DNA from 4 places in the Pseudoalteromonas sp. APAL1 genome. Region 1 is predicted to be linked to each of the others. Evidence: predicted binding sites of a transcription regulator. Region 1 holds the regulator's gene; each other region holds the start of a gene.
What was found. Region 1 encodes sigma-54, which starts transcription at its own class of promoters, with help from an activator protein. Its sites were predicted from a motif close to GTTGGCACGNNNNTNGNNT; they were not measured.

Region 1 (8,324 bases):
TGCACTATGCTATGACTTGCAAGGTAATCTTTTACTGGTTGATCTAAGCCTGTGAGTGGCTTTAGATCTGGCTCCCAATGTGGATTTGGTAAAAAACGTGCATCAAATACGTAATCGGCTTCTTTAGGAATACCATGTTTAAAGCCAAACGACATAAAGGTGATAATCAGCTTTTTATCTTTTTTACCTAAGATCTTTTCACGAATAGATTCAGCTAACTGATGAACACTCAGGTCGGTGGTATCAATCATAAAATCAGCGCGCGTGATCAGTACATCCAGTAATACTCTTTCTTGCTTAATTGCTAAATCGAGTGGCAGCGAGTCAATCGATAGAGGATGTAAGCGTCGCGTTTCAGAAAAGCGTTTGATCAGAGTTTGGTCATCACTGTCTAAATAGAACAGTGTTGGGTTTGCGAAACCTGGCAGGTATTCAAGAATATCATTAAACTCTTGCTGCTCTTTCGGTAAGTTACGCACATCTATGCTGACTGCTATTTTGTCATAGTTGTCTGAAACGCTACGAACAAGCGAAGGTAATAAGTTGACTGGGATATTATCAACACAGTAGTAACCCAAGTCTTCAAGTACACGTAAAGCGACCGATTTACCTGAGCCTGAGCGACCGCTGATGATAATTAATTCCATTTATGCCTCTGCTGATATGACCTGAAACAGTTCGTGGTCTGTTTTGGCGCTACGTAACTGTTTACAAAACTCCTTATCTTTTAGTCTATCAGCAATTGTCGATAAGGTCTTTAGGTGAAGTTGGCTGTCTCCATCTGGTACGATGAGTGCAACGAAAATATCCACAGGTCGGTTATCAATTGCGTCAAAATTGATTGGGGATTCACTCACTATGACAAATGCCTGTGGTTGCTCTGCACCACTCATGCGGCCATGTGGAATAGCAATGCCACGACCAATACCTGTACTGCCTAATTTTTCTCTATTGAGTAAGGCATCAAGGACGTCTTGTTGAGATAAATGAGGAAGCTGCTGGTGAGCCAGCTCGCTGATATATTCAAGGATTCTTTTTTTGCTATTAAAAAGGACCGCAGCTTTGCTGCAGTCCTGGTTAGTAAGTGAACTAAGTTTCATAATTTAGTGTCGAGCTAATTTCTCTTTGTGTTTAATGACTTGACGATCTAGTTTATCGATTAGCGAGTCAATGGCTGCATACATATCTTGGTGTGCAGTTGAGGCAAAGAGCTCGCCTCCATTTACATGTAAAGTTGCTTCTGCTTTTTGGCTTAATTTTTCTACATCTAGAATGACATGTACATTATTAATGTGGTCAAAATGCCTTTCTAGTTTTGCAAACTTGCTGTTTACATAGTCTCTTAATGAATCAGTGATTTCTACATGACGACCAGTTAAATTTAGTTGCATAAGCATTTTCCTTCTATGTAAAACGTCTAAATCAAACTCTTACGCTGATTAGACGGAGGTATCGCTAGAGACTCTCGATATTTTGCAATTGTGCGTCTAGCTACTTTAATTCCTTGCTCAGCCAATATATCTGCAATTTTACTATCACTCAATGGTTTAGCTGAGTTTTCTGCAGCGATAAGCTTTTTGATCAAAGCGCGAATTGCTGTTGATGAACACTCACCACCGTTTTCTGTGCTGACATGGCTTGAGAAGAAATATTTCAACTCAAAAATCCCGCGAGGGGTGTGCATGTATTTTTGTGTTGTAACACGTGAAATTGTCGATTCATGCATTTCGACCATTTCTGCGACATCGTTCAGCACCATTGGTTTCATGGCTTCTGGGCCATGTTCAAAAAATGCTTGTTGTTGCTGTACGATACAATTGGTCACTTTTAAAAGTGTATCGTTACGGCTCTCTAAGCTTTTAATAAACCATTTAGCTTCTTGTAAATGAGAGCGAATAAACTGGCTATCGCTGCTCGATTTTACTGAGCGTGACATAGCTGCATATTGGCTATTCACTCTAATTTTTGGCATACAATCTGGGTTTAATTCAACGACCCAACGACCTTTAACTTTTTTAACCGATACATCGGGTATAACGTACTCAGACTCTTCGCGAACTATGCTGTCAGCTGGCTTAGGGTTTAAGCTGTGGATCAGCGTCATTACTTCTTTTAGTTCGCTTTCTTTAAGCTTAGTCTTTTTCATCAAAGTGCGATAGTCGCGACTTGCTAATAATTCAATATGCTCAGATAAAACCATTTTAGTTTCAGCTAAATACGGCGTACTCGCATCGAATTGGCGAAGCTGGATACATAAGCACTCTTGTAAGCTACGGGCACCAATCCCTACTGGATCAAACAACTGTATTCTCTTTAAGACCGCTTCGACTTCATCTAGTTCGATTTCTTCTTCATCATTATTTTGATTAAAACTTTCGACTATGTCTTCGCAGCTAACAGTTAAAATACCTGAGTCATCAATTGCCTCTACGATGGCGACAGCGATCGCTTCATCGGTTGGGCTAAATGGTGTGAGTTGTAATTGCCACATAAGGTATTCATGGAGGGTTTCAGTCGATGCACCCTGATAAATTGACTCATCTTCAGGCATTGGACCTGATGATGTTGATGGGGCAGCACTCATGTACTCATCCCATGTCACATCCATGGCTAAATCGTCACTAACGGTGTCTTTGTTAAGGGCATCGCTGCTTTCTTGTTCGTACTCACTCGGCGCTTCTTCGGCCGATGCACTTAGCTGAGTATCATCAGATTCAGCTTTTTGCTCGTTCTTACCAATGTTTTCATCGTTGTAATCTGCTTCTTCCACTTCAAGCAGAGGGTTACTATCAAGTGCTTCTTGAATTTCTTGCTGGAGATCCAATGTACTAAGCTGCAGCAAGCGAATTGCTTGTTGCAGTTGTGGAGTCATTGTAAGTTGCTGGCCCATGCGCAGCTGTAATGATTGCCTCATGTATCCCTAACAATCCTTTTATGTGTTATCGACACCTGTGCAGTCACAGGTAAATTTATATCGATTTATTGTCATTGTTATTTAGTTTAGCAGATGCGCTAGATGGTGGCTTATTGGTTATAGCCTGAATTGCTCACCTAGATACACATCGCGTACGGTTTGGTCAGCTAAAACATGCTCAGGTGTTCCTGATGCAATTAGCTCCCCATGAGAAACAATGTAGGCTTTTTCACAAACATCAAGGGTTTCTCTAACATTATGGTCAGTGATTAATACACCAATACCACGATTTTTTAAGTGTTCAATAATTTTCTTTATATCTAACACTGAAATAGGATCAACACCAGCAAAAGGCTCATCTAACAAGATAAATTTAGGGTTTGCGGCTAATGCCCGAGCAATTTCTACGCGACGACGCTCGCCCCCAGATAAGGCCATACCTTGACTATCACGAATATGCTGAATACTAAATTCATCAAGTAAGTTGTTGAGTGTTTCTTCTCGGCCTTGTTTATTTAAATCTTTACGCGTTTCTAAAATAGCCATTAGGTTTTGATAAACCGTTAACTTTCTAAAAATAGATGACTCTTGTGGTAGGTAACCAATCCCTAAACGTGCTCGGCTATGCATTGGCAAAAGTGTAATATCATTATCATCAATGCTGATCTTGCCTTTATCGCTAGGTACTAAGCCAACAATCATATAGAAAGTGGTGGTTTTGCCTGCGCCATTTGGGCCAAGCAAACCAACGATACTGCCCGCTTCAACCTCAAGACCCACATTTTTGACAACTTGGCGGCCTTTATAACTTTTTGCTAAAAGCTCTGCTTTTAATGTGCTCATGGTTGGCCTTTATCGTCTTGTTTGTTGTCAACAGGCACTAAGATTGTGTGTACACGGTCTGTTGAGTTTTCGTCTTTTTCTGCGCTAATTAGTTGTTGTGCCATATCATAAGTAATGCTTTTCGCTGTTACTTTTTGGCCTGCTTGAGTTACTTCGGCTTCCCCATTTAAAGTTAAGAAGCGCTTGGCTACGTCGTAGCGAACTTCTTCTGCACTGGCGCTCATTACCGTGCCATCTGCTTGCTTTTCTTCAAAATAAGCAGGCTTACCTGTGGCGATAATTAACTCAACAGTACCTTCTGTATCACCACCATGGGCTTCAAGGCGTTCGGCTGTGATCCGGCGGTTACCATGTATAATTTCGACATTGCCTTCAAATATACCAACGCCATCTTTTAGCTTACCAGTTTGGCGATCTGAGCTTATGCTAATTTGTGCGCCTGTCTGCTCGGCAGCTACGCCTGAAAAGGCAATCAATAAGCTTGGGATCAGGAGTAATTTCTTCAGTTTATTGGTCATAGTATATGGTTCGTGTATGGTTAGTTAACTCTACAATCTCGGTTTTTAAATTAGCTTTTAGGCCTTTACCGGTAATTTTTAAATTTGGTCCTGTTAGCGTCACAGGTTGCTTCGAAAACATGGTCATTTGTTCTATATCAACATTAATGTTTTCAGCTTTAATATCTTCGATCATGCCATTATGGGTTAAGTTTTTAGCAACAACATCGCCTTCAAAAATAAGCTGATCGTTTTCATATAAGGTGGCTTCTTTAGCTTTTACTTGCCAAATTTGCTGGTCGCCATAAAGTGTAAAAATAGGTTGCTCAAAAAAGGTAAACCCAAGTTGCTGATAAAGCTCCATTTTCGCAGCGGCCACTTTATGGCTAATCTTGCCTTGCTCATCATAAGCGGTTTGCTTTAGTGCAACGGCCGTATAATCGGGAGTTGCAATAATCTCGTCTTCACTATTTATTGTGTTTGTTGTTTGGTTAAAGTACGGATACCACAACCACACCATGCAACAAACAAAAACAATACTCAGTAAAATACGGGCTATATTCATGCGCTGGTTCCATTGCTAGTTAACGGCTTACCGTTTTCTAACATCAGTAAATCTGTTAATTCACGTACAGCGCCAAAGCCACCCGGTAGCATGGTCGTATAGTGAGCCAGTTTTTTTATCAATGGGTGCGCATCATTGACTGCTACCGCAAAGCCTACTTTTTCCATTACAGGCAAATCAGGGCCATCGTCACCAATGTACGCTATTTGCTCATCTTCTAGGCCAAGTTTATCTTTTAACTCTTGGTATGCAATCAGCTTTGTTTCTTGGCCTTGATAAATATGCTGTACGGTTAGGCTAGTCATTCGCTGCTGAACTATTTGTGAATGGCGCCCGGTAATAACGGCAACTTCAAAGCCACTATTAATGAGTGCTTTGATGCCAAAGCCATCTTTGGTATTAAATGCTTTAAGCTCTTCGCCCTGATTTCCAAGATAAATTCGGCCATCAGAAAAAACGCCATCAATATCACATATTAGTAACTTAACTTTTTGAGCACGCTGACTTACATCAGGACTAAGGGGCTGGTATAGCTCGGCGAATGTCATTACTTACAGAACTCCTGCTTTTAATAGGTCTTGCATATTAAGCGCGCCAATCGGTGTGTTATTTTTATCGATTACAATCAAGCCGTTGATACGTTTGCGTTCCATAATATTTAACGCCTCAGCAGCCAGCATCTCTGCACTGGCTGTAGTACATGAGCGCGTCATGACCTGACTAATGGCGGTACTATGAATATCAATACGTTGCTCTAAAATACGACGTAAATCACCATCCGTAAATAAGCCGCAGAGTTTTTGGTCTTCCGCGACCACGGCTGTCATACCTAACCCCTTCGCAGACATTTCAATAAGCGCATCTTTAATGCTTTGCGACTCGTGCACTATTGGTGTTGCATCACCACTGTGCATTACATCGTTTAATGTAAGCAACAAGCGTTTACCTAGGCTACCTCCGGGATGAGATAATGCAAAGTCATCGGCTGTAAAGCCACGTGTTTCGAGTAAAGCAACAGCCATTGCATCACCCATAACCAAGGTTGCTGTAGTGCTTGCCGTTGGTGCAAGACCCAGTGGGCATGCTTCTTGGCTAACTTTAATACAAACATGCACATTAGAGAGCTTTGCCATTGTTGAGTCAGGGTTACCTGTTAGCGAAATCATTTTTGCGCCAATTCGTTTAATAACAGGAATAATGCTTAACACTTCACTGGTTTCACCCGAATTCGAAATGCACATTACTACATCATCTCGAGTGATCATCCCTAGGTCGCCATGGCTTGCTTCGCCAGGATGAACGAAAAATGCCGGTGTACCAGTGCTTGCTAATGTGGCAGCTATTTTATTGCCAATGTGGCCAGACTTACCCATGCCTATAACGATGATACGGCCTGTGCATTGGTACATTAGCTGACAAGCTTGCTCGAAATGTTCATCGATGTACTGATCTATTTCGTGTAAAGCTTGCGCTTCAATTTCAAGAACGCGCTTACCTTGCGCAATAAAATTTAGCTGGGTCATTGATTATCCTATTTGGCTAAAAATATAGCCTTGATATGCAATAAATGCGACTAACAAAAAGCCACCTTCTACTCTATTGATGCGGCGAGCACCTTTAAAGTTCAATGACATGGCAATCAGCACTAAAGTAGCTGCAATCATGATAAGGGCATCGCGGTTCGCTGCAGATGGGTCGATAATCGATGGGTTGATGATCCCAGCCAGTGGTAAAACAGCGAGTAGGTTGAAAATGTTCGAGCCTACAATATTACCCAATGCTAAATCATCTTCGTTTTTCAATACCCCAGCAATACATGCAGCCAGTTCAGGAAGACTGGTACCAATAGCGATAATTGTTAAACCAATTACAAGGTCTGAAAGGCCAAAGTATTTAGCAATATCAACGGCTGATTCGACTAAAAAATGTGAGCTGATAGGTAAAAGTATCATACCGATAACAAGCCATAGGATAGCTGATTTAGTACTGACATTATCGGGAACATCTTCACATGCCTCGCTCACGAAAGGGTCATCGTCTTGATTTTTAGCGCGTAAAGACACAATCACTAAGCCTGCGATGAAGACAACAAAGGCAAGAGCTAATGCGATACCTTCGGCAAACGAAAAGTAGTTATCTGAAAACACGTACCATGCCGCAATTGAGACAAGCAGTACTAAAGGCATTTCTCGTTTTAAGGTCATTGACGAGACAGAAAGAGGGCGAAGTAGTGCTGTTACGCCCAGTACAAGTAAGATATTGGTGATATTTGAGCCAACAGCATTACCTACTGCTGTATCAGTTTTACCGGCAAGCGCGGCAGAAGCAGATACCATCATTTCAGGGGCTGAAGAACCCATAGCAACAACCGTTAAACCTATGATTAGGGTCGGGATCCCCATATTTTTTGCGAGTGCAGCCGCACCATAAACAAACCGATCGGCACTCCAAACAAGTGCTGCAAAACCAATAATTAAAATGACAAAAGAAGTCACCATTGTGATACGCCAACATTACTGAAACAGATGACTGCAAATAGTAACAAAAGCGAGCAGGAAAGTATAAGTAAAAGAATAGGCTGGCAGGCACAAAGCGCGGTTTTTCAGGAATGAGATTTCAGGTGTGGTTAAGGAGCAACTGCGTAGAGTTTAATTTGACGAATAGAAAATATTACAAAATTTTACGAATTGTTTTTTCCATCTTGACTAAAAAAACTTTAAAATGGCAAAACGAGTGAAAAACGTTATGGAGAGCGACTTGTCGCAATCAATAGTAGAAATCAAGGATGTAACCTTTTCACGGGGCGATAGAATCATATATAAAAATATGAGTTTTAACATTCCGAAAGGCAAGATCACCGCTATCATGGGACCGAGCGGCATAGGTAAAACCACCATGTTACGCTTGATAGGTGGTCAACTTAAGCCTGATTCTGGTGATATTTTGTTCGAAGGCAATAGTATTCCTAGCATGTCTCGCAAGGAGCTTTATGCTGCTCGCACTAAAATGAGTATGCTTTTTCAAAGTGGTGCTTTATTCACTGATATGTCTGTGTTTGACAATATCGCTTTCCCCTTACGCGAACACACTCAACTTAGTGAAGATTTAATTCGGCTTGTAGTCCTTATGAAGTTACAAGCTGTAGGTCTTCGTGGTGCACAAGATTTAATGCCGTCTGAATTATCAGGTGGTATGGCACGCCGTGCAGCTTTGGCTCGCTCGATAGCCCTTGACCCCGAACTGATTATGTATGATGAGCCTTTTGCCGGCCAAGACCCTATTTCGATGGGGGTACTTGTTAAGCTGATCAAATCACTGAATGAGGTGTTAGGTTTATCGTCGCTTATTGTAACGCACGATGTAACCGAAGTGCTTAGTATTGCAGATCACGTGATCATTATTGCTGATCAAGGTGTGATTGGTGAAGGCTCACCTGAGCAAATGCAAAATCATCAATCAGAGCTTGTTCAGCAGTTCTTAAAAGGATTATCGGATGGTCCTGTAC
Region 2 (8,324 bases), on a different contig from region 1:
ATTTTTTCCGCTTTATTGTACAAATTTCATAGTTAACCCCAACATAACCTCCACCAATTAAGGCTTTTGCTTGGCCACCTGTTTCGACTAGGTCGAGCACTTTTAGCAAGTTACATAGCTCTATTGGCTCTTCTTCTAGTTCAATTTCGATGAAATCTTCGTTCATGTTGGTCTCTCTTAATTCAGTCGCAGCCATTATAAAGCCTAGCACTCAATTGAACCAAGATTAAATTTTCAAGCTCTTCAAGCGGTTAAAATTTACAGCAATAAATAATCTGAGATTTTTACAAACAGTAAAAAAACTGCAGTATTTGCTGGCTACACTGCGCGCGTATGAAATTGGTGTACAAATTGCTAATTGCTTATCCGTTTAATATTTTTAGATTCGTTCTGGAGTAGTAGTAATGGGCGTAAGATCAGCGCTAAGAAAAGAGTTAATGGGATTACAAGATTCATCATTGCTAGCGGCAGATGATGTGCGAGCTTTGCTAACTCAAGCTATAAAGTCGCAGCCTGAAAAGTCAGAACAGGGATTTGCATTAATTTCTCGCTTTAATGATAACCATAGCCAATTGACCTCAGGTGAAGCAAATAAAGAAAAAATGCTTCAGCATCAAACTCACCGCTTATTTAAAGATATTCTCTACACTCGGCAAAGTGTTAATAATTGGCTGAAAAAGCACCTGAATTAATTGATTTATTGTTTTTCTCGCTTTAGACTACATTTGTAATCTAAAGTGAGAAAGAAAATGAAAAGGATAATTTCAGCAGCCATATTTTTAATTTTGGCAGGTTGTCAGCAACCAACAGTCTACGTATACACAGAAAATCTTGATCAACAACAGTTGCACACATTAGAGCAAGCTTTAAATAAGCAAAGCTTACCCTACGAATACACTAAGCTCCCTATTCCAAGAGACTTTGCTGATGCAACCTTAATGTTATCGAGCGATAAAATTCTCACTCATGAAACCGAGCAACTTGCAGAAATTATGCAGGGGCTGGGTTATCAAGCTGAAATTAAGTACACCACAGAGGCTAATCATTTTTACAATCAAGGCAATATAGGGTTTTACTTACGAGCAAAAAATGGCTCAACTAGTTTCACTATGCCGGCTCGAGTAATAACAACGGGTTGCGTTGAGGATGAGTTTAACGGCCTTGCGGTCAAATTTAGTGATAAACAGGCCGAGTTTAACCTAGCGAGTGGTAGACGAGTCTCATTAGACTGGGATTACTTATACGGCTATTTAGTCATTTATTATAAAAACTATTCGCAAAGTTACAGCCATTTAACGCCAGAAGTGAGTACCCCATTTGGTATGAAACCATCAGATACCTACCGTTACACAGCACGTGTAAATAAACCAGGGTGGCTTAATTGTTCATTGCAAGTTGTGTATATGGATTAGCTACGTGATTCGAGATAATTACTCAATTTCACAATTCGCTCACTCATGCCTTCGATTATGCGATCTTTAATTTTCTCGCGGATCACATTGGGCAAGCGGGTGAGTGCTTCGGGGGCGATAGCTAATAAAATAGTATCCACTCTAGCACGGGCGCTTGTGCTATGTTCCCGATTGTTAATAAAAGCACCTTCACCGATAAACTCACCTGGGTCAATAATGCCAAGCTCATGTAAATGACTTTGCTTGAACACCATCAGTGAACCACTTAGAACAATATACAAACGCTTGTCATTGTCGTACTGCTTGAAAACAGCGCGGCCTTGTTTAACCAAATATAAATGACTGAATGACTCTAATAACACTTGTCGTTCACTAAGAGTAAACTCTCTAAAGAACGACAATCTGTTAATTATTTCCATTTGTTTAATGAGTGGTATGTGTTCGATTAACTTCATTGATTCACATTGTTATGGCGATAAATTAGCTAATATTGCGCTCTTTTAACTTACGGGTCAATGTATTGCGGCCCCAACCAATTTTCACCGCGGCGTCTTGCTTGTGCCCCGCACAATTGGCTAATGCTGTTTTAATCAAGCGAGTTTCTAGCTGTGCTTGTATAGCCGGCCAGATATTTTCTTTACCTTGTTTAAGCTCAAGGTTGAGCCATTGCTGAAATGCATCCAGCCAATCACCTTCCTGTTCCACTGGAGCTGCGGCAACTATTTCGGGCGGTAAATCTTGTTCGCTGATAAGCTCACCCGGAGCCATTACAGTTAACCAGCGACAGGTGTTTTCTAGTTGGCGCACGTTACCAGGCCAATTGAATAAGCGTAGTTGCTCTGTGGCTTTAGGGCTTAGTATTTTGCTTTCAACTTGAAGCTCTTTGGCACTTTTATGTAAAAAGTGCTGTGCAAGACGTTCAATGTCTTCGGTACGTTCGCGTAGCGCAGGTAAGCGTAAACGCACAACGTTAAGACGATGGAACAAGTCATCACGAAACTTGCCTTGTTTAACTAAATCTTCGAGATTTTGGTGTGTTGCTGCGATAATACGCACATCCACTTTTATGCTTTGATGGCCACCAACTCGGTAAAATTCACCATCGGCTAATACACGTAACAAACGCGTTTGTACATCAAGTGGCATGTCACCAATTTCATCTAAAAATAAGGTACCACCATTGGCTTGTTCAAAACGACCTTTACGAATACTGTCGGCCCCTGTAAACGCGCCTTTTTCATGGCCAAACAATTCTGATTCTACTAACTCTTTTGGAATGGCAGCCATATTTAAAGCGATAAATTGGTTTTCTTTACGCGGACTATGATTGTGTAGGGCACTGGCAACAAGCTCTTTACCTGTTCCTGATTCACCATTAATTAGCACGCTCATACTTGATGCTGATAATTTACCGATCGCGCGAAACACCTCTTGCATCGCAGGCGCTTCGCCTATGATATGGGCATTCGTTTGTGGTGCTTGCTTACGCTTGGTTTTTTTTGTTGAATTAGCACGACAGGCGCTCTCTACCAGCGCAACTGCTTCATCTAGATCAAATGGTTTTGCAAGGTATTCAAATGCGCCTTTTTGGAATGCATTTACCGCTGAGTCTAAGTCTGAGTGTGCAGTCATAATGATGACTGGCAACCCAGGGTTTTGTTCGGCAATTGTTTCAAGTAATGCCATACCATCCATACCAGGCATTCTTACATCTGACACTAGAACGGTAGGCTGACTAAACTTGAGTGCGTTAAGCACATCTTGTGCATTTGCATAACTTTCTGTTTCAAATCCTGCTCGCGCCAGCGCTTTTTCTAATACAAAGCGTATTGAGGCATCATCATCAACTAACCAAACTGTTTTCATGACTACTCCAAAAAACCATTAATCCGTAAAAGGCAAATAGATATTAAATTCTGTATGGCCTGGCCAACTATCGCAGTCAATGTGTCCACCGTGTTGATCAACCAAAGTCTGTGCAATGGATAACCCTAGTCCTGAACCATTTTCTTTGTTAGTGATCATTGGATAAAACAAGGTTTCTCTTAAACTCTTATCTATTCCTGGACCATTATCTGAAATCTGGATCAGCAAGGTTTTCTTCGGTGCTTTACCAGGACGTCTATGTTGATGGTTAATACGGGTTTTTATTCTAATTTCGCCACCATCAACCAGAGCCTGCTGTGCATTGCGAATAATGTTAAGTACCACTTGTTGAATTTTACTTTGGTCAATGTACACACTCGGTATACTTGGATCATAGTCTTTCACTAAAGTGATATTAGCGCTGTTATCTAACATGCTAAGCTTAATCACTGACTCAAGAGCTTGGTGAATATTGCCATATGATTTATGTGGCAATTGGTTTGGACCAAGTAAACGGTCTACGAGCTCTCGTAATCGGTCAGCTTGCTCAATGATAAGCTCTGCACATTGATCACGCTCTTGCTGATCAACCTCGTACTGCAATAATTGCGCCGCTCCGCGTATTCCACCCAAAGGATTTTTAATTTCGTGTGCTAAACCACGAATTAAATTGCGTGCGGCTTGATATTGGTGCATTTGATTTGATGCTTGATCGTGGCGAATTTCATCATCCATTTGTCGGCACTCAAACAAAATATAATTTTCATTATTACTGTTTATTCGGCGGGTGCTAATGGTTAGCTTAGCATGGCGAGAATCGACGAACACCACGTCAGCTCTATGCTGGTGGCAGTCAACGCCATCAAACAACGAGTACTGAGCAATACGTTTTAGGTCAATGGAGTGGTAGTTAAATAAGTTATCGAATGGCTGATTAATTATACGCTTTGGACCTAAGCCTAATAGCTCACTGGCACTATCATTTGCATAAACCAGTTTAAAATCATTATCGAGCAAAATAACGGCTGTACTTAAATTTTTCCAAATACTTTCGAGTAGTTCAGAATTAAAATGTGTATCACTGAGCATGTTTGCACCATTTTAGTGCGTTGCAATTAACAGCAGCTTAGCACAATCCATTTACTTTGCATGATACCGGCTCGAAAAAAATAGTTTCAATTAAGTATCGATGCTCTGTGCATGTAGAAAGTGCTAACAGGGCTAACCGAAACGACTTTATTATTCGCATCTATAAGTTTTGCTTGTAATGTGTGTTCGCCTCGGTCGACATTTCGCAATGCAAAGGTCGTGCTATTACTCGATTTTCCGTGAGGTGTGCCATCGACTATCAGCTGTACTTTGAAGCCTGTTGCAAAACGCGGACTCACTCGTGCTGTGACGTATACTGAGCCTGTATTCTCTCGAACGGTTGCCTCATTTTCTGGTGAGGAAATCGTTATTTTAAAGTTTACAGGTGTCGCACTAGCCGGGTTATCAAGTATGCTGGTGTCGGTTTTAGGCATGGTGAGGTTTTGAGTATTGAGCTTTACTTCTTTAGCCCCAGGGCGAGGTGAGTCTGAGAACACTAAAACACCATTCTCATCTTTCCACGAGTAAATTTTTTTTACTTCACTTTGTGCGTAATTGCATACTGTAAAAAGGAGTAATACTAATAAAATCGTGTTTTTCACTCTGTGACCCTAGGTTATCTAATCTAACTAAAACTTTAGAGTAGAATTGGCCAAATTACCATCAAAAAAGCCCGCAAAGCGGGCTTGAGAACACACATTTATTATCAATCTGATAATTCTGATACGGCGTTAAATTAAACGCTGTAGTACATTTCGAACTCAACTGGGTGAGTTGTCATGTTAAGCTTTTCAACTTCTTTGCCCTTAAGTGCAATGTAAGCATCGATAAGGTCATCAGTGAATACGCCGCCAGCTTTTAAGAACTCACGGTCAGCATCTAATGAATCTAATGCTTCTTGCAGTGAAGATGCAACTTGTGGGATCTCTGCAGCTTCTTCAGCTGGAAGATCGTATAAGTCTTTATCCATTGCATCACCAGGGTGGATCTTGTTTTTGATACCGTCAAGGCCAGCCATAAGCATTGCAGAGAACGCTAAGTATGGGTTAGCTGTTGGATCAGGGAAACGTACTTCGATACGACGTGCTTTAGCAGACGGTACCACTGGGATACGGATTGAAGCAGAACGGTTACGTGCAGAGTATGCAAGCATTACTGGTGCTTCGAAGCCCGGAACTAGACGCTTGTATGAGTTAGTTGACGCGTTAGCGAATGCGTTGATTGCTTTAGCGTGCTTGATGATACCACCGATGTAGTAAAGTGCTTCTTCAGATAGACCAGCGTATTTGTCACCAGCGAAGATGTTTACGCCATCTTTACCTAGAGATTGGTGACAGTGCATACCAGAACCGTTATCACCTACGATTGGCTTAGGCATGAATGTCGCTGTTTTTCCGTATAAGTGAGCCATGTTATGGATAACATATTTCATCTCTTGGATTTCGTCAGCTTTTAATACCATTGTATTGAAGCGAGTTGCGATCTCATTTTGACCTGCAGTTGCTACTTCGTGGTGGTGAGCTTCTACTACTTGACCTAGCTCTTCAAGAACTAAACAAGTTGCTGAACGCCAGTCATGTGATGAATCAACAGGTGAACACGGGAAGTAACCGCCTTTAACACCTGGACGGTGACCCATGTTGCCACCTTCGTAATCTTTATCTGAGTTCCAAGCAGCTTCTACAGAATCGATTTTGTACATAGAACCAGACATGTCTGATTTGTATTTAACGTCATCAAAAAGGAAGAATTCTGGCTCTGGACCAAATAATACAGTATCAGCGATACCTGTAGAACGCATGTACTCTTCAGCGCGTTTTGCAACTGAACGTGGGTCACGCTCGTAACCTTGAAGTGTTGAAGGCTCAACTACGTCACAACGGATGATTAGTGTAGCTTCTTCAGAAAACGGGTCCATTTTAGCAGACTCAGGAACAGGCATAAGCACCATATCTGATTCGTTGATGCCTTTCCAACCTGCAATTGAAGAACCGTCAAACATTTTGCCGTCTTCGAAGAAATCTTCATCAATTTGGTGATGAGGAATAGAAACATGCTGTTCTTTACCTTTGGTATCAGTAAAGCGTAAATCAATGAACTTAACGTCATTTTCTTTGATAAAATCTAAAACCGATTGTGACATGTGTCCTCCAATTGTTGGGTTTTATTTTTGCTGCATTATTGCTTTTGCTCTATGTAAGCTGGTTTCATGCCATTTTTTTAAGGTGTTGTTAAGGCTGATAAAAAAGAAACCGCTTGTTGTTATGTTAACTTTTTATGCACTGTTTTGGTGCGGAAAAAGATCATTTTGGTGCGTAAAAAGAATGACGACGATTTGCACAATTACTGAGCGTGCCAATTTATCGGTTCTAAATACGATTAAGTGCCAAAATATGGTTTAAAAAATGCAATTTTGCCAGTTTTATGCTTATAAAAATTATTATTTTCATAAATTTGTCATTTATAAAACAGATACTTATAAAATGCCTGAAGAAAGTTTTGAAAATTGTATTGGATAAACTTTCATCCATGCCATTATTAAGGGATAATATGCGCCCTTTTAAATCCTATGCTGGGACATCTGGTGAAAATGCCGGTGAGTGCGTAGATCTTGCAGGATCAATGAGATTCAATTTCTCTGAGAAAAAATATGAGCATCGAAAAGTTAAGAAATATAGCGATTATCGCCCACGTTGACCACGGTAAAACAACTTTGGTTGATAAACTGCTTGAGCAATCAGGCACATTAGAAACGCGCGGCGGTAATGAAGAGCGCGTAATGGACTCAAACGACATTGAGAAAGAGCGTGGTATTACCATTTTAGCTAAAAACACAGCTATCTCTTGGAACGACTACCATATCAATATCGTAGACACCCCAGGACACGCCGACTTCGGTGGTGAAGTAGAACGCGTACTTTCGATGGCTGACTCAGTATTACTACTTGTTGATGCTCAAGAAGGTCCAATGCCGCAAACGCGTTTCGTAACGCAAAAAGCATTCGCACAAGGTTTAACGCCGATTGTTGTAATCAACAAAATCGATAAACCAGGTGCACGTCCAGACTGGGTTATGGACCAAGTTTTCGACTTATTCGATAACTTAGGTGCAACTGATGAACAGTTAGACTTTAAAGTAATCTATGCATCAGCTATCAACGGCTGGGCAACAATGGATTTAGACGAGCCATCAGATAACATGGAACCAATGTTCCAGATGATCGTTGATGAAGTATCTCCACCGGATGCAGATCCTGAAGGTGCTTTCCAAATGCAAATTTCTCAGCTTGACTACAACTCGTACATCGGTGTTATCGGTGTTGGTCGTATCAAGCGTGGTACTGTTCGCCCTAACCAACAAGTAACAATTGTTAGTGCAGACGGTACTAAGCGTAACGGTAAAGTTGGCCAAGTAATGAGCTACTTAGGTCTTGAGCGTCATGAAGCAGAATCTGCAGGCGCTGGTGACATCATTGCTATCACGGGTCTTGGTGAGCTGAAAATCTCAGACACTATCTGTGATGTAAATACTGTTGAAGCATTACCACCGCTTAGCGTTGATGAGCCTACAGTAACAATGACGTTCTCTGTAAACACTTCACCATTCGCTGGTAAAGAAGGTAAATTCGTAACGTCACGTAACATCCTAGAGCGTTTACAAGCAGAGCTTGTTCACAACGTAGCACTACGTGTTGAAGAAACTGACAACCCAGATAGCTTCCGTGTTTCTGGTCGTGGTGAGTTACACTTAGGTATATTAATCGAGAACATGCGTCGTGAAGGCTACGAGCTTGCGGTTTCTCGTCCACAAGTAATCCTTCGTGAAGTTGATGGTCAAAAAGAAGAGCCATACGAAACACTTACAATTGACTGTCAAGAAGAGCACCAAGGTTCTATCATGGAACAAATTGGTCTTCGTAAGGGTGAACTAACAGACATGTCTCCAGATGGTAAAGG
Region 3 (8,324 bases), on a different contig from region 1:
AATGATACGATGACATTACCAGGTACAAAATCATAGTGTCACTTACAACTGAGCAGTTACCTTCAATTCCTACGATTCTTACTTATTTTAAACTTCACAGCACCTACACAAAAGATAAACTCAGATTATTCAACCTAATAATTTGTTTTCTAACTCATAACTATTGCGTGAAATGAAATATTAGTTAGCCTTGAATGATTCATTGAAGGAGTGAAACTATGTTTAAGCGTAAAATAATAACAACAACGGGTGCTTTGTTTAGCTCATCGCTGTTATTGGTCTCGGCAGCTCATGCCACAACACCTCAATACAAAGATCAACAAGCTTTGCATGATATTGCAAATGCAGTTTCAAAAACGCGTATAGAACAAGATATACAAACGCTGGTTGATTTTGGTACTCGTCATACTCTCTCTGAGACGAAATCTGATACCCGCGGCATTGGTGCTGCACGACGTTGGATCAAGTCTGAATTTGAGGCAATTTCTAAAGCTTGCGGAAATTGCCTGGAGATTATCGAAGTAAAAGACACTATTTCCGGTGAAAAGCGTATTCCAAACCCGGTAGAGGTTGTCAATATTGTGGCTATTCAGCGCGGCCAAGTTGATGCAAATCGTATGGTTATGATGTCGGGTGATATTGACTCGAGAGTCTCTGATGTAATGGACTATACCTCGGACGCACCCGGTGCAAACGATAATGCATCCGGTGTAGCTGGTGTGCTTGAATCAGCGCGAGTTTTATCAAAGTATAAATTTAATGGCTCAATTGTTTATGCAGCCCTTTCTGGTGAGGAACAAGGCTTGTTTGGCGGTAAAATTTTAGCTAAATACGCACAAGAGCATAACTGGCGTGTTCATGGCGTTTTAAACAACGACATGATTGGTAACTCAACGGGAATCAATGGCGTAACAGATAACACAACTGCACGTATCTTTTCTGAAGGCACCCGTGTTATCGAAACCAAAGAGCAAGCCCATAAACGCCGTTTTACCGGTGGTGAGGTTGATTCTGCAAGTCGTAACCTTGCGCGTTACATAGATACAATCGCAGACCGCTATATTGAAAACCTAGATACTATGCTGGTATATCGCCTCGATCGTTTTGGCCGAGGAGGGCATCATCGTCCATTTAACGATGTAGGCTTTGCAGCTGTGCGTATTATGGAAACCAACGAAAATTATAACCAACAACACCATGACTTACGTACTGAAAATGGTATTACCTACGGTGACACCATTGATCATGTTGATTTTGCCTATGCAGCGAAATTAACGTCACTAAATGCAGTGACGATGGCATCAATGGCATGGGCGCCTGCACCACCAACGGGGGTCAGTATTTCAGGTGCTGTAAAGCCAAGTACAACCTTGGCGTGGCATGAAAGTGATGATCCAACTGTGGTTAGTTATAAAATCTATTGGCGTTATACCAGTGAGCCACAATGGCAATTTAGTCGTGATGTTGGCAAAGTCACCGAAGCAACACTGAAAAATATTGTTATCGATAACTACTATTTTGGTGTTGCTGCTGTGAACAAAGATGGAATTGAATCACCGGTTGTATTTCCTGGTGATGTTGGTGCATTTGAATGGCCAGACAAATCACCTAAATAGCAATCGTTAAATCATAGCGGACACCACCGAGTTCGCTATGGACTGCCGTAATACGCCAATTATGGGCTTCGACAATTTGTTTTACTATCGCAAGCCCAATCCCTGATCCTGATTGCTTAACTGTATTTAAGTCAGGCACTCTATAAAGGTGGTCAAAAATCTTTGTTAAACTTTCATCGCTCACGCCAGGGGCTGAATCTTCATAGCGGATCAATAGCTGTGTTTGGCTTTGGCTAATCGTTAAATTAATCTTACCGGGCTGATGCGTGTACTTAAGCGAATTACTGATTAAGTTTGCAAATAACTGTGAAAGCCTTGTTGCATCACACTCTAATGTTAATTCATCGGCTATGTTTTGTGTGAATCCCACTTCAAATTGATCCAGCTGGATCACCATATCTGCGTGTAAACTTTGGAAATACTCAGCAGCATTAATTGCTGTTAGCTTGAGCTGAAAACTACTTTGTTCTAAAAGAGATATTTTATTTAAATCAGCAACTAAGGTCGCCATGTCGGTGATTTTTTGGTTGAGCTTTTCGTAGGTAAGCTCATTAAATTGAATAAGACCAGCTTGCAGAGTTTCAAGGTGTAAGCGCAACCCTGTTAATGGACCACTTAGTTCGTGGGCAACTTGTGATAATAACTTACTACGTTGGCTGATTTGTTTATCTAGATAATTCCGGCGTTGTTCAATCAGTTGTTTTCTTTGTTTTACTCTTAATAATGCAATGCCCATTACAGCTAAAAGCAAGCTAAATAATAAAATGCTGTATAAGATTGTTTGACGCTGTGAGGCTATGGCTTGGCTTTTTTCATGGTCTTGCAGTTTTAAATTTTGAATGGCCAAATCTCGGTCGCGAATAGCAATTGAGTTTTGTAACTCTGCTAAACGTTGATTGTAGTTGTTATGGGCAAAGTTTTTTTCAAGCTTCGTGATAGTGCGTTGATACGACAATGCTTGTTGATAATCAGCTTGCTGTTGTGCAACTGTAATTAGATGTTCAAGGGCAAGGATCTGCTTTTGCAGCCTATTTTTTTGATTACTTAATTGAAAGGCTTGCTGTGCATAATGTTTAGCTTGTTTAAGCTCAGTCGAGCCAATGTATAGTTTTGCTAATGTCAGTAACACATCAGTATATAAGTGATCGTCTTCTTTCAGTTCAGTGATTACTTGTTTTTCAATTGCTAATGCTTGATCAGCTTTATCAATTTCAAGCAAATTTATTGCAATATTATGCTTAGCCCAAGCGGTATTTCTTGTGCTGTTATAACTAGCAAATACTTGCTGAGCCTCTTGTGCGTATTCAAGTGCTTTAGTGTAATTGTGTAGCCCATATTCGCATTGTGATAACTTAACTAAGCTATGTCCGATATCTGAAAGTGACCCCGTTTGTCTATCAAAACTAAGCGCTGTAATAAACTCGCTCTTTGCTTTTTCGTATTGGCCTAAATCTAAATAACTTTGCGCAATCGAATAGGTTATGCCTGCTTGTAATGAAATAGACGGTGACATCTGCTGAACTAGCTCACGGCGTTTTAGTTTATACTCCAGAGCAAGCGTTAACCTGTCTAACTGCTCAAGATTACGTGAGTAACCATGGTAGAGCATTTCTTTTTGCTTTAAGGTTAATTCGCGATTGTTGTCGTGAATATAAACCTCAAGCAAGTTCAAGGCGGCTTGATACTCACCAGCATTATGATAGGCACTGACAAGGCTCGCCACGGCGTCAATTTCATAATCGCTAAGTTGCAAACGCTGAAATAGCGCGACATTTTGTTGAGATAACGAAATTGCGGTTTCTAAGTCACTTTTTCTGTAGGCCAGTCGTGCTTTAGCAAGATACAACTCGCTGTATATAGGGGAGTCGTTTTTGTATTTTGGGCCTGCTTCAAGCTCATCTATTATTGTTTGCGCCTGCTGAAACTGCCCAAGCTGTATATGAACGTGAATTAATCTAACGTTAAAACTGATTCTTTCTGCAAGGCTTGCCGATTCTAAAAGTTGTTTATCGATACTTAATAAATACTCATATCGTTTTTGGTAATCACTGATTGCTCTGGCTTCGTCAATATGGTTTTGCAATGATGATGCAAAAGCACAGTTCATTGATAAGGCAAAATACAGAAAAACAGCGGCTTTAAGTTTCATAGTAGGGTTTATTATTTTTTTAAATCCCAACTAGTCTAGCATGTCATACTTTTAAATGGGAATGATTTGCTTTTATAGCTAAAAGGAATTGCATTATGCAATTATTCTTCTCGCAACTTGCGAATAATATTGGCTAGATTTTTATAACGCATTGTTAAAAGGCAATTTATTTTTTGGAATGGTTGCTGCTTTAAGTAATTACACACCCAAAGGAGAGTGTAATTATGAAAATTAACATGTTCATTTACTTAACAGCGGCACTTGCTAACGGCTTGGTAAGTGCAGCACCATTTGAGCAGTGTCCAAGTAAAGCATTTTTAATTCAGGGTTCGCCCGCACAGATGTATGGTGTTGATTTAGTATCTGCGAAAACGACAGTGCTTGCAGCAGCAATGGATTTTGCAAGCGAAGCTAATAACGACAGTGTTAATGCGGTGGGCTTTAATTACCAAGACCAATACATGTATGGTTTTAGTAAGCAAGCCCCTAAAAGTGTGGTACGCATAAATAACCAATACAAGCTAGAGCGTTTAAATGTAAGCGGCTTACCAGATACGAACTTTTATGTGGGTGATATTTTAGTTGATGAGCAGCAAAAGAAGGCAGTGTATTACTTATATCATCCACGCTTTGGCCTTTACGCCATTAATTTAACAGCACAAAATGAACAATACCAAGCTGAATTAATTCCAGGCTCTGCTAACTGGAATCTCTCTATTTATGACTTTGCATTTCATCCGCACAGTACTCTTCTTTACGCTGTTGAATCAAACGGCGACTTATATGAGATCAACGTTGAAAATGGTGGCCCTGTTTTTATTACAAATCTCGACATTGCAGGTGATACAGGCGCCAATGGTGCAGCTTACTTTGATTTGCAAGGACAGTTTTATTTTAGTAACAATCGAAGCGGTAAAGTCCATAGGGTTAATTTAAACATCAGCCCTGTGTCGGGTTATACACCAACTGCGTCTGTGTTTACATTGGGCCCTACATCTAACCAAAATGATGGGGCACGTTGTGCTATAGCAGAGGTAAAAGTTACAGATAACTCGATTGATTTTGGTGATGCGCCTAGACCTTATCAAACAACGTTAGAAGATAGCGGTGCAAGACACTTGTTCGATCCTAATGAAGACCAATCTAACCTTGTTTATCTCGGTGCAAGTGTTGATGGAGAAAACCTAAACACTGCCAGTGATCTTCTCCAGTCATCAGTAGATAGCTCTGACGATGGGGTCAAGTTTGTAACTGATTTTGTTGCCGGCTCAACAAGCCAAATTATTGTCACATCACCAAATGATAATGGCTATTTATATGCTTGGTTTGATTGGGACCAAAATTACCAGTTTGATGCAGACGAAATCACAGTGAGTAAATATCGCCTTAATCAAGGGGATAACAGTGTTCTTGTTGATGTACCAAGTAATGCTGTTATGGGGGCAACATGGGCACGTTTTCGGGTTACAGACGGTAGCGAAGCAAATCCAATAACTGCAACAGGCGGGGTTACAGGCGGAGAAGTTGAAGACTATCCTATTAATACCTACGGTAGTCTTGCTTACCCAAGTGAGAATGGCTGGGTAACTCTGGCTTATGAAGACCAATGGCCCTTCGCTGGTGATTATGACTTTAATGATTTGGTTATGAATTACCGTACAAAGTTGATTGATAAAGATGGACAAGCGCTTGGTTATAAAATAGAAGGAGATCTTGTAGGAATAGGTGCTACTTTTCATAACGGGTTTGCAGTTCGCCTTTATCAATCTAGCCCCAGTGGTATAAACAAACGCATTTTACGCAGTCAAATAGACCAAGCATCAATCAGTTTAATCATTAATGGCGAACAGCAAACACATACGATCCTTGAAGAAGGAACAGAAGACGCAATTTTTATTGTGATGCCAGATACATGGGCTTATGCAAGTAAAGATTCTAGCTGTAGTTTTTTCAGAACAGAAGCGGGTTGTAACATTAATAATAAAGTTAGCTTCACTTTAAGTGTGTCATTAAATACTTATATAGCGAGTGTTGATGCACCTAAATATACACTGGATCCATTTATTTTTGCGGCAGAAGGTCATTACCACGGTACTTTTTTAGATGGCTTGAATCCTCGCGGATGGGAGGTGCATATTAAAAACCAACCGCCGACAGAAAAATTTAATCAAAGCTTGTTTTCTTTAGTAGGCAGTGATGATGCAACTAATACTCAGTTTGGGTATTACTTCCAAACGCCATCTGGATTACCTTGGGCCATTGAAGTGGGGTCGTCATGGGCGCACCCAAAAGAAAGTGTTGATATAACCCAAGCCTATAGTGAGTTCCAAACATTTGCTGAATCTGATGGCAGAGAAAGTCCAATGTGGTTTAACAATGCAACAACATCTAAAGTGATTTCGGGAGCACAGTAGCCATGAAACATCTATTAATTACAATGATTTGTTTAATTCTTACAGCGTGTGGTGGTGGCGGTGAAGGTGATGCTGTTAATGAAAACTCAAATACTTTGGCAACATCGGCAACAACCGCCACTACAGAAAATGAAACAGCAACTGAAACAACAGTACAAACGGATACAATGACTGATTTAACTATTTCTCCAACGTTTGATTTGTCTAGTAAAGTGTTACTTTATGTTGATGTTGATATAAATATGGGCAATCCACGTGCGTATATAAATATCTGCCTTAAAGGTGAGGATAACAAAGCGGATTACTCCGAATGTTTGTTACGCTCTTCACTTGTCGAGAGTAAGTTGAATTCGGATATTATGCTTGCAAACTCAGCGGTTGAGCTAGTGGCTGAGATATGGTTTTACGATGGCCAGCATGAACCAATGCGCTATTTTTGGCACTTTGATGCTTCGCAAGAGTCTCAACGGTTTGCGATTCGTTAAACTAAGTGATCGTTTAAGGCTGTTTAGAAGTTTAATAGTAATTAGGTGAATACAATATTTTCAATAGCTTGAGGAGTTAATATGCAATATCTACAAGATGTACTTAACCAAGTAAAGGAAGCAAATGCAAACGAACCTGAGTTTTTCCAAGCTGTTGAAGAGGTATTTCACTCGCTAGAACAGGTTGTGCAAGACGGGTCCGATTTTCAAAAACAGGCAATATTAGAGCGATTAGTTGAACCTGAAAGGCAAATTATTTTTCGAGTACCTTGGCATGATGATAAGGGCAATCTTAGAGTAAACCGTGGGTATCGAGTCGAATTTAGTTCATCACTTGGCCCCTACAAAGGCGGTTTGCGATTTCATCCAAGCGTGAATCTAAGTGTCATTAAGTTCTTAGGTTTTGAGCAAGTTCTTAAAAATGCACTAACAGGGTTACCTTTAGGTGGAGCGAAGGGCGGCTCAGACTTTGATCCTAAAGGTAAAAGCGACAATGAGATCATGCGCTTTTGTCAGTCATTTATGACTGAGCTTTACCGTCACATTGGCGAAAATACAGATGTACCAGCCGGTGATATCGGAGTTGCTGGTCGGGAGATTGGTTACTTATTTGGCCAGTACAAACGAATCACCAATCAGTTTCAAGGTGTGCTGACAGGCAAACCTGAAATAATGGCGGGATCTGCTTTGCGAACAGAAGCGACTGGTTACGGAGTAGCGTATTTTTTAAGTGCTATGCTTGATGCCAAAAATGACTCATTACGTGGTAAACGTTGTTTAGTATCAGGCGCTGGTAATGTGGCGCTCTATTTAATGGAAAAACTAGCGCAGCATGACGCGGTTGTGCTTACCTGTAGTGATTCGCAAGGCACCCTATACTGCAAAAATGGATTAGATGTTGAGTTAGTCAAACACCTAAAACAAGAAAAAGGTGCGAAGCTTCGTGATTATTTAAATGAACACCCAGATGCTGAATTTACCCCTGTAAATCAGTACCCGAGTGATGCCCATCAAGTGTGGCAATATGAGGCTGATATTGCTTTACCATGTGCAACACAGAACGAAATAACTCAAAAGGATGCAAAAGCACTTGTTTCAAACGGCTGTATGACCGTGTGTGAGGGCGCTAATATGCCAACGACTGCAGACGCACTTGCTGTCTTTAAAGAGCATGATGTTTACCTAGGGCCGAGTAAGGCTGCAAACGCTGGTGGAGTTGCGACCAGCCAATTTGAAATGGCTCAGAATGCCAGTATGCAGAAATGGCGCCAACAGCAGGTCGATGAAAAACTTCAACAAGTTATGAAAGAAATTTTTGATCGAGTATCATCAACTGCAAAACAATACGACCATGAAGGTGATTTATTGTTAGGGGCTAATGTTTCAGGGTTTGAACGTGTTTCACAGGCTATGATCAAACAAGGCGCTGTTTGATATCACACACTGCTAGCGCAAACCTTAAAATAGTTGACCATAACTCCACCAAATAGTCGATTGGGCGTTAGAGGTCAATAGTACTGCAAATAAGTTAAATTGAATTAAACGAGTTAAAGCTCAGCATGGCTGAGCTTTAATACTGAATGCTTACGAAAATGCGTTTTCTTTAAGAAGCTCTTGCATTTGCTCGCGCATTTTAAATTTCTGCAATTTACCAGTTACA
Region 4 (8,324 bases), on a different contig from region 1:
TTCGACTTTTTATTTTGCACGGGTAATAAATTGACATAACCCTCTTTAGCGATATCAAAACTATGGTTGTTGTCACAGCGGTAAGTTTTATCGGTTAGCGTAAGTTCAAGTTTGCAAAGCGGGCAGTGATAGTGAAGACTCATGAGTCTAAATAGTCCTTATCATAAAAGGTTTTAACCCAGTGCGGGCGATAGGTGATCAACAAGGTAATAGCCATGCCATTGAGCATTGCTTCTGGAAACCAAATTATGGCACATAGAATGAGATAGTTTTCTGAAATCTCAATAAAACTGTAATCACCCAATAAGTAATAAAACACACCACTGGTAAGTATTTTGATACAAGCGATAACAGCCGCGGTTAAAAATGCGCATAAAAAGATATAAATAAAAAAGTGTCTTGGTAAATAGCTATAGCAAAGTACAAAACACAAGTAACTCAGCGTGATAGGTATAAATGCCGTAAATAGTAAATGCACAGGCAATAAGGGCAGTGGTAACTGAGCGACTAACACCAGCAGTAGACTTGCAAGGCTGCTTGCAAAAATAGCCAGTCGCCAACCTAAAATCAGGGTCACTGCGGTGACCCCTAATATATGCAATTCGAGGCCCGGCAATATTCCCGCTTTAATGCGCCATAATATTGCAAGTACTAAAGCACACGCGAGCACACCCACTTGTCTTATTGGTGTTGCCAATAATTGGGATGCGCTTTGCTTATCAAAGCTTAGCCAAAGTACTAAAGCCACACAGCTCCACAAAGGGAGCTGCCATTGCATCGTCTCTATCATGCGTTAAATGTTGACCAAATTGGCGCATGATCAGATGGTTTTTCGATACCACGTAATTCGTAATCGATACCTGACTCAATACAACGCTCAGCAAGCGCTGGGGTTGCTAAGATCACATCAATACGTAAACCGCGATTGTCATCAAAACCTTTTGAGCGGTAATCAAACCACGAATATTGTTCGGTTTTTTCTGGGTATAGTTCACGGAAGGTATCTTTAAAGCCCCAGTTTAATAACGTGCTTAGCCATTCACGCTCTTCTGGTTGAAAAGAACATTTACCTGTTTTTAACCAGCGTTTACGGTTAGGCTCTCCAATACCAATGTCGAGATCGGTTGGTGAAATATTAATATCGCCCATCACAATAACATCTTGCTCTGGTGTGTGATTATCTTCTAAGTGAGTCATTAGATCTTTATAGAATTGACGCTTATATGGGAACTTGGTTTCATGGGCAATATTATCGCCTTGCGGGAAGTAGCCATTCATCACAGTAAGATCGCGACCATTTTCTTGAGTCACTGTTACGCTGATCATACGACGTTGTGATTCATCTGTATCGGTTGCAAAACCTTTTACAACCGATTTAGGTTCTTGCTTACATAGCATTGCCACGCCGTAATGCGCTTTTTGACCATGGAAATAAACGTGATAACCCATTTTTTGTACATCCTCAAGCGGGAAGGCTTCATCATGCACTTTGATTTCTTGTAAGCCAATGATATCTGGTTGATGTTTATCAATCACCGCTTGCAACTGGTGTAAACGGGCGCGCAGGCCGTTAATGTTAAATGAGATTACCTTCATGGATTACCTATCTGAATTTTTGTTTATTCGTTTAGGGCAATTCTACCATCAAAATAGGGCTTATTCATGAGCAAATTACGAAAATCAAATTGAATAAATGTTGATCAATTGCTGCTTATTTTAAAAACATTGTTAACTCAGTATTAATAATTAAATTAAATAAATAATTCAGTTGATCTACTTATTTTTGGTTATATAATGCGCACAAATCACCCGTTCATATTATGTACTATTTAAAGGTAAACCATGAAAAAACAATTAGTGATGCTTTCTCTTGCATGTATCTCATTTGGCTCATTAGCAAGCAACCCGCACTACTTTTCAGCTGATAACCGTATTGAATCAAAGTTATGTAGCTTAAGTGCGAACGAAGGGTTTACCGCTGCACGTAAAGAAGCAGCAAAGCATGGCATTTCAATGTCACGTTTTTCAAAGAGCATTTTATGTAACGGTACTGACATCCGTGAAATTGCTAAAAAAGCACAATCACAAGAAGCTGCAACAAAGGCAGCTGTTGAAGTGTTTGCTAAAAATGAGCAAAAAGAGACTCAACTTTGTATCACTGCACTTAAAAAAGGTTTAACACCTGTGCGTGAAAAAATTGGTAACTTAAATACTTTAAAATGTAATGGCGAAGCAGTAACAGATTTCGTTAAGCGTTACCAAAACGCAGCTATCTAATAGCAACATTATAGTTAGATTGAAAAAGCGCTCTTTAGAGCGCTTTTTTTTATGAAAAAATTACAGTAATTAATGAAAAGCTTGCTAAATCATAGGCTTAACCTTAACTTAACTAGGTTGTAAGTGCTTGATTTTAGACAATAAGGCATTTTGGCATTCAACTTGTAACAGTCGAAGTGAATCTAATCGACTACAAGGAAATGTCTTATGAATAAGTTAACTTTAGCATCAACAATTTTAGCAGCATTAAGCCTATCAGCCTGTTCTGCGAGTAACTCTTTAGAAAAAATCGACAGCGATTTTGGCAGCCTAGATAATGACAACGACGGTTATATCTCTAAAGTAGAAGCTGACGACGATGCTATTTGGGAGCACTTTTCAAATATCGATACCAATATGGATGATCAAATCAGCCGTACTGAATTTAATGCTTACATGCAGTTAAATACAGGCAAGGTGGCAACTGATAGTGAGGTATCTGAATCAGCATTTAAAGCTGAAATCGCTAAATTTGACCCAATCGAAAATGACTTTAAATCGTTAGATAACGATAAAAATGGCTATATTTCTATTGAAGAAGCGGATGACGACGACATTGCAAATCACTTTGGCTATATGGATAGCAACAAAGATAAACGTGTAAGCCGCAATGAGTTTATTAGTTACATTAATAAATATGGCAGTGAAGTTGCCGAAGACGACGCGTTAGAGATGCTTAACAAGAGCTAATTTTATAAAGCAGCTATTAAATACCCCTAAAGCCAGTGTTTTACGCTGGCTTTTTTATAATAATTTTTCCAACCTTGGTCGACTTCTGTCATAATAGAGCGTTAGTGAGTAAAAATGACCTTTAGTTGCAATGGCCGCAAAACGTATCAGTGATGAACAATTAGTCGAAATCATAGAAGCCGCGATTTTTGTTGCCGGAAAGCCCGTGTCTAAGCGTCATTTAAAAGAGACAGTATTAGCTGATTTAAGCGTATCTATGCCACGCATAAATAATGCAATTGACCAAATTCAAACGCATTATCAAACTCGAGGCATTAAGCTTGTTGCCGTTGGCAGCGGTTATCGGTTTCAAGCATGTGCAAGTTTAGCACCTTGGCTTGCAAATTTATGGCAAGAGCGAGCACCGAAATACTCAAGAGCACTATTAGAAACTTTATCCTTGATTGCCTATAGACAACCCATAACCCGTGGTGAGATTGAACAAGTACGGGGGGTTACAGTTGGCTCAGGGATAATTAAAACATTATTAGAAAGAGAGTGGATAAGAGTTGTTGGCCACAAAGAAGTGCCGGGGCGTCCTGCCTTGTACGCCACCACTGCTGCTTTCTTAGACTATTTTTCATTAGCTGGTTTAGATGAATTACCACCACTACCTGAGCTTCAGGAAAGTAAAATCAACCAGTTATTGAGCGATCCTTCTGTGAGAGAACTATCTGAATGAGTAATTTAGAAACTGAAAAGTTACAAAAAGTATTAGCCCGTGCTGGTGTGGGTTCACGTCGTGAAATGGAAAAATACATTGATGCCAACCGCGTAAGTGTTAACGGTAAAGTTGCCCGTTTAGGTGATCGTGTAGAGGCAAGCGATGTAATCCGTGTTGATGGTCACGTTGTGAAAATTGAAGACAAAGCTGAGCGTATTTGTCGTGTGCTTATGTATAACAAACCCGAAGGTGAGTTATGTACACGTAAAGACCCAGAAGGCCGTCGTACGGTATTTGATCGTTTACCACGTGTTGATGGCGAACGTTGGATTGCAGTGGGTCGATTAGATATCAACACTGCAGGTTTAATGTTGTTTACTAACGATGGTGAACTTGCTAACCGTTTAATGCACCCAAGCTACGAAGTAGAGCGTGAGTACTCAGCTCGTGTGTTTGGTGAAGTGACTAACGAAACGCTACGCACTTTAACAAAAGGCGTTGAGCTTGAAGATGGTCCTGCAAAATTCTTAAACATCAAACCTATGGGTGGTGAAGGTATCAACCGTTGGTTCAATGTCACTTTAACAGAAGGTCGTAACCGCGAAGTTCGTCGTTTATGGCAATCGCAAGATGTAGAAGTTTCTCGTCTTATTCGTATTCGTTACGGTAAGTTAGAGCTTGATAAGCGTTTACCACAAGGTGGTTGGGCTGAGCTTGATTTAGATACCGTTAACTATTTACGTAAAACTGTACAGTTAGGTCGCGAAACACAAACTAAGTTGTCGGCTATTCCTGAAAAACGTAAAGACAAGCGTGCTAAAATTAACCAAATCCGTAAGGCGGTTAAAAAGCACAATCAACGCGCTAAACAAACTAAGCGTCGTTAATCAGTAATATCATTGTTTGCAGATAAACTGATTTATTTGCAAACAGGCATAAAAAAAGCAGCGATTCGCTGCTTTTTTTGTTTCACAATGCTAATTAAGCATTTTCAACCGCTGTACGTGGGTCAACATATTCCATGTTGAAAGCTTCAGCTACTTCTTTATAAGTAACTTGGCCTTTGATCACGTTTAAGCCTTTTAAGAAATGTGCATCATCAAGAAGCGCTTTCTTATAGCCTTTGTTAGCAAGGTTGATGATATACGGTAATGTTGCGTTGTTAAGTGCAAACGTAGAAGTACGTGGTACAGCACCTGGCATGTTAGCAACACAGTAGTGAACAACGTCATCAACGATGTAAGTAGGATCTGCGTGAGTTGTTGCTTTAGAAGTAGCGATACAACCACCTTGGTCGATCGCAACGTCAACGATAGCAGAACCAGGCTTCATTGCTTTGATGTGCTCAGCTGTCACTAGTTTAGGCGCTGCTGCACCTGGGATTAGTACGCCACCGATCACAAGATCAGCTTCTAATACGTGTTTTTCTAACGCATCAGCAGTAGAGTAAATAGCTTTAACTTTGTTACCGAACTGTGCGTCTAATGCACGTAATACGTCGATGTTACGGTCAAGAACAACAACGTCAGCACCCAGGCCAACTGCCATTTGCGCTGCGCTACGACCAACCATGCCGCCACCGATAACAACAACTTTTGCTGGCTCAACACCAGGTACACCACCCAGTAACATACCACGGCCGTGGTTTGATTTTTCAAGCGCTTGTGCACCAGCTTGGATAGACATACGACCAGCAACTTCACTCATAGGAGCAAGAAGAGGTAAACCGCCACGAGCGTCAGTTACAGTTTCGTAAGCGATACAGATTGCGCCGCTTTTAACTAGGTCTTCAGTTTGTGGAAGATCCGGTGCTAAGTGAAGGTAAGTAAATAGAATTTGGTCTTCGCGTAACATTGCACGCTCAACAGCTTGAGGCTCTTTTACTTTAACGATCATTTCAGCTTTAGCAAAAACGTCAGCAGCGGTTGGTAAAATTTCAGCACCAGCTGCAACATAATCTTCGTTAGTGAAGCCAATGCCCATACCTGCATCAGTTTCAACAAACACTTGGTGGCCATGGTTTACTAGTTCACGAACACTCGCAGGAACCATACCTACACGGTATTCATGGTTTTTAATTTCTTTAGGTACACCAATAATCATAGTTTTTCGCCTTAATAGAACGGGATAAAATTTTTGACTATTATATTCATGACATGCCAGTGTGTCTCACCTTTTTTAAGTTGGATTCTAGTGATATAATCTAAAAAATTAATTTTAACAGTTTAAAACTCTGGTTTGTCTTATGCACCAATTACTCGACCGAATTGACCGTAAAATTTTAATGGAATTACAGCTCGATGGTCGGATCTCTAACGTAGAGCTGGCAAGGCGTGTAGGCCTAAGTGCAACACCCTGTTTAGAGCGGGTAAAAAAGCTCGAAAGGGAAGGGTACATACTCGGTTATAAAGCCGTGGTAGATCCAGCAAAACTCGGGCAAGGATTGTCGGTTTATGTGGAAGTGACTATCACTAAAACATCACCCGATGTATTTGAAGAATTTAACGCTGCAGTTAAAAAGCACGATGAAATTATTGAATGCCATTTAGTATCAGGTAATTTCGACTTTCTATTAAAAACGCGGGTAAACGACATGTCGGAATATCGAAATGTTTTAGGGGATATTCTACTAAAACTTCCTAATGTCAGTGAAAGCCGAACCTATGTGGTAATGGAAGAAGTAAAAGGTGAGCAAGGGGTCATTATTCGCCCATATATTGCCTAAACTGTTAAAATACACATTGAGTAACAAAAACTTGTTCATTATCAGTCCATCAAGGTTAAGATAAAGTGCATCAAACGGCATTTCCTGCTAAGGTATTTCACTGCTAATCGATGAGTAAAGAATAATAAGGAATAGGGAGCTATGCGCCTAAATGGTGTTCAAAGACTGTTAGAAACGGGGCTAATTATTAGTACCTTTGCAGCAGTATTTATTTTATGTGCATTAATCAGTTTTGATCCAGCCGATCCTTCTTGGTCGCAAACCGGTGAATTTGTTAATGTTAAGAATATTACCGGCACCGCAGGTGCATGGATTGCGGATATCCTTTTGCTTAGTTTTGGCTGGCTAGCTTATCTTGTGCCGGTAGCCATTCAGCTGTTTGGCTATTTACTGTTTAAACAACCTCATCGTATTTTACAGCTTGACTACACCACGCTTGCTCTAAGAGTCATTGGCTTTGCGTTATTCATTACCTCAGCCACGGCAATTAGTAGCATCAATTTTGATGACATATATAATTTTTCATCGGGCGGGGTAGTAGGTGATGTGATTGCCACAGCCATGATGCCTACTTTTAATTTCACTGGCACCTCTATTTTATTGTTGTGTTTCTTTTTTGCAGGTCTAACGCTACTAACAGGAGTTTCTTGGGTTCAGTTTGTAGACTTTGTTGGTAAGTGGGTGATGAAAATATTCTACTTCTTACGCGCGCAGTTTTCTGCATGGTTAAATCGCGAAAGAGAAGCGGTTAAACCAACGTCAGCCGAGCCAGACGCTAACTTTGAACAGCAAGATAGCAACCCAGCTATAGGTTTCGATGACATAGACGAGCCAGCAACAAAGCCATCACAAACACAGAAAAAACAGCCAAGCAGTAGTGATGATGAATTTGAAGGTTTTGATGAGCTTGACGATATTCTTGACCAAGAAATTGGCTTTAGTGCGCTTGATGACGAATCATTCGATACTGTATCGGCACTTAATGCGCTTGATCAAAGCCCGGTCGTTGAGCCAGAAAAACCTGTAACAACGGTTGTATCGCCCGCGCGACCAATGCCAAAGGCAAAACCTGCGTACCAGCCACCGCCAACGGCAAAAGAAAAGTTTGAAGCCTTACTAGATGAGCAACCGCCTGCTAACCCATTACCATCGCTAGATTTACTCGATCGCCCAGATAAAGCGAAAAATCCATTATCACAAGAAGAGCTCGATGGTATCTCACGTTTAGTTGAAACCAAACTACTTGATTTTAATATTCAAGCTGCGGTTGTGGGTGTGTACCCAGGTCCGGTTGTAACTCGCTTTGAGCTTGATTTAGCGCCGGGTATCAAAGTAGCCAAAATCACCGGCCTTGCTAAAGATTTAGCGCGTTCACTGTCTGCTGTGAGTGTTCGTGTTGTAGAGGTTATTCCGGGTAAAACCTATGTTGGTTTAGAGCTACCTAACAAACATCGTGAAATCGTGCGTTTAAGTGAAGTTATTAACGCACCTAAATTCGAATCAAACCCATCACCACTGACTATGGTGTTAGGCAAAGACATTGCTGGTGAGCCAGTATGTGCTGACCTTGGCAAAATGCCGCATTTACTCGTTGCAGGTACCACAGGTTCAGGTAAGTCAGTGGGCGTTAATGTAATGATATTAAGCTTACTGTACAAATCGGGCCCTGATGATGTTCGTATGATCATGATTGACCCGAAAATGCTTGAACTTTCGGTGTACGAAGGCATCCCACATTTATTATGTGAAGTTGTTACCGACATGAAAGAAGCAGCCAACGCTTTACGTTGGTGTGTAGGCGAAATGGAACGTCGTTATAAGCTAATGTCGGCGCTTGGGGTGCGTAACTTAAAAGGTTACAACCAAAAAGTGCTTGATGCGAAAGAAGCG

Region 2: a site for sigma-54 is predicted at 6,566-6,584, ahead of glnA (glutamate--ammonia ligase). Genes of this name have one in related genera too.
Region 3: a site for sigma-54 is predicted at 3,938-3,956, ahead of L1264_RS13065 (LruC domain-containing protein). Genes of this name have one in related genera too.
Region 4: a site for sigma-54 is predicted at 2,427-2,445, ahead of L1264_RS06875 (EF-hand domain-containing protein). Genes of this name have one in related genera too.

The regions. Positions count from the first base shown of each region.
Region 1 is NZ_JAKGAW010000004.1:36,078-44,401, forward strand. Features, by position in the region: gene rapZ (RNase adapter RapZ) at 1-647, opposite strand, end outside; gene ptsN (PTS IIA-like nitrogen regulatory protein PtsN) at 648-1,100, opposite strand; gene hpf (ribosome hibernation promoting factor) at 1,104-1,391, opposite strand; gene L1264_RS03280 (RNA polymerase factor sigma-54) at 1,418-2,914, opposite strand; gene lptB (LPS export ABC transporter ATP-binding protein) at 3,032-3,757, opposite strand; gene lptA (lipopolysaccharide transport periplasmic protein LptA) at 3,754-4,275, opposite strand; gene lptC (LPS export ABC transporter periplasmic protein LptC) at 4,265-4,819, opposite strand; gene kdsC (3-deoxy-manno-octulosonate-8-phosphatase KdsC) at 4,816-5,367, opposite strand; gene L1264_RS03305 (KpsF/GutQ family sugar-phosphate isomerase) at 5,371-6,342, opposite strand; gene L1264_RS03310 (calcium/sodium antiporter) at 6,346-7,317, opposite strand; gene mlaF (phospholipid ABC transporter ATP-binding protein MlaF) at 7,565-8,324, shown strand, end outside.
Region 2 is NZ_JAKGAW010000018.1:50,396-58,719, forward strand. Features, by position in the region: gene L1264_RS10810 (RNA-binding S4 domain-containing protein) at 1-166, opposite strand, end outside; gene L1264_RS10815 (hypothetical protein) at 405-692, shown strand; gene L1264_RS10820 (hypothetical protein) at 750-1,412, shown strand; gene L1264_RS10825 (Crp/Fnr family transcriptional regulator) at 1,409-1,867, opposite strand; gene ntrC (nitrogen regulation protein NR(I)) at 1,893-3,278, opposite strand; gene glnL (nitrogen regulation protein NR(II)) at 3,297-4,367, opposite strand; gene L1264_RS10840 (DUF4124 domain-containing protein) at 4,454-4,969, opposite strand; gene glnA (glutamate--ammonia ligase) at 5,104-6,510, opposite strand; gene typA (translational GTPase TypA) at 7,018-8,324, shown strand, end outside.
Region 3 is NZ_JAKGAW010000025.1:18,098-26,421, forward strand. Features, by position in the region: gene L1264_RS13050 (sensor domain-containing diguanylate cyclase) at 1-36, shown strand, start outside; gene L1264_RS13055 (M28 family peptidase) at 219-1,616, shown strand; gene L1264_RS13060 (ATP-binding protein) at 1,609-3,765, opposite strand; gene L1264_RS13065 (LruC domain-containing protein) at 3,990-6,179, shown strand; gene L1264_RS13070 (hypothetical protein) at 6,182-6,664, shown strand; gene gdhA (NADP-specific glutamate dehydrogenase) at 6,746-8,098, shown strand; gene L1264_RS13080 (AMP-binding protein) at 8,249-8,324, opposite strand, start outside.
Region 4 is NZ_JAKGAW010000010.1:20,562-28,885, reverse strand. Features, by position in the region: gene L1264_RS06895 (putative RNA methyltransferase) at 1-143, opposite strand, end outside; gene L1264_RS06890 (energy-coupling factor ABC transporter permease) at 140-790, opposite strand; gene xthA (exodeoxyribonuclease III) at 787-1,596, opposite strand; gene L1264_RS06880 (exonuclease III) at 1,843-2,277, shown strand; gene L1264_RS06875 (EF-hand domain-containing protein) at 2,485-3,006, shown strand; gene scpB (SMC-Scp complex subunit ScpB) at 3,137-3,727, shown strand; gene rluB (23S rRNA pseudouridine(2605) synthase RluB) at 3,724-4,596, shown strand; gene ald (alanine dehydrogenase) at 4,691-5,812, opposite strand; gene lrp (leucine-responsive transcriptional regulator Lrp) at 5,955-6,434, shown strand; gene L1264_RS06850 (DNA translocase FtsK) at 6,576-8,324, shown strand, end outside.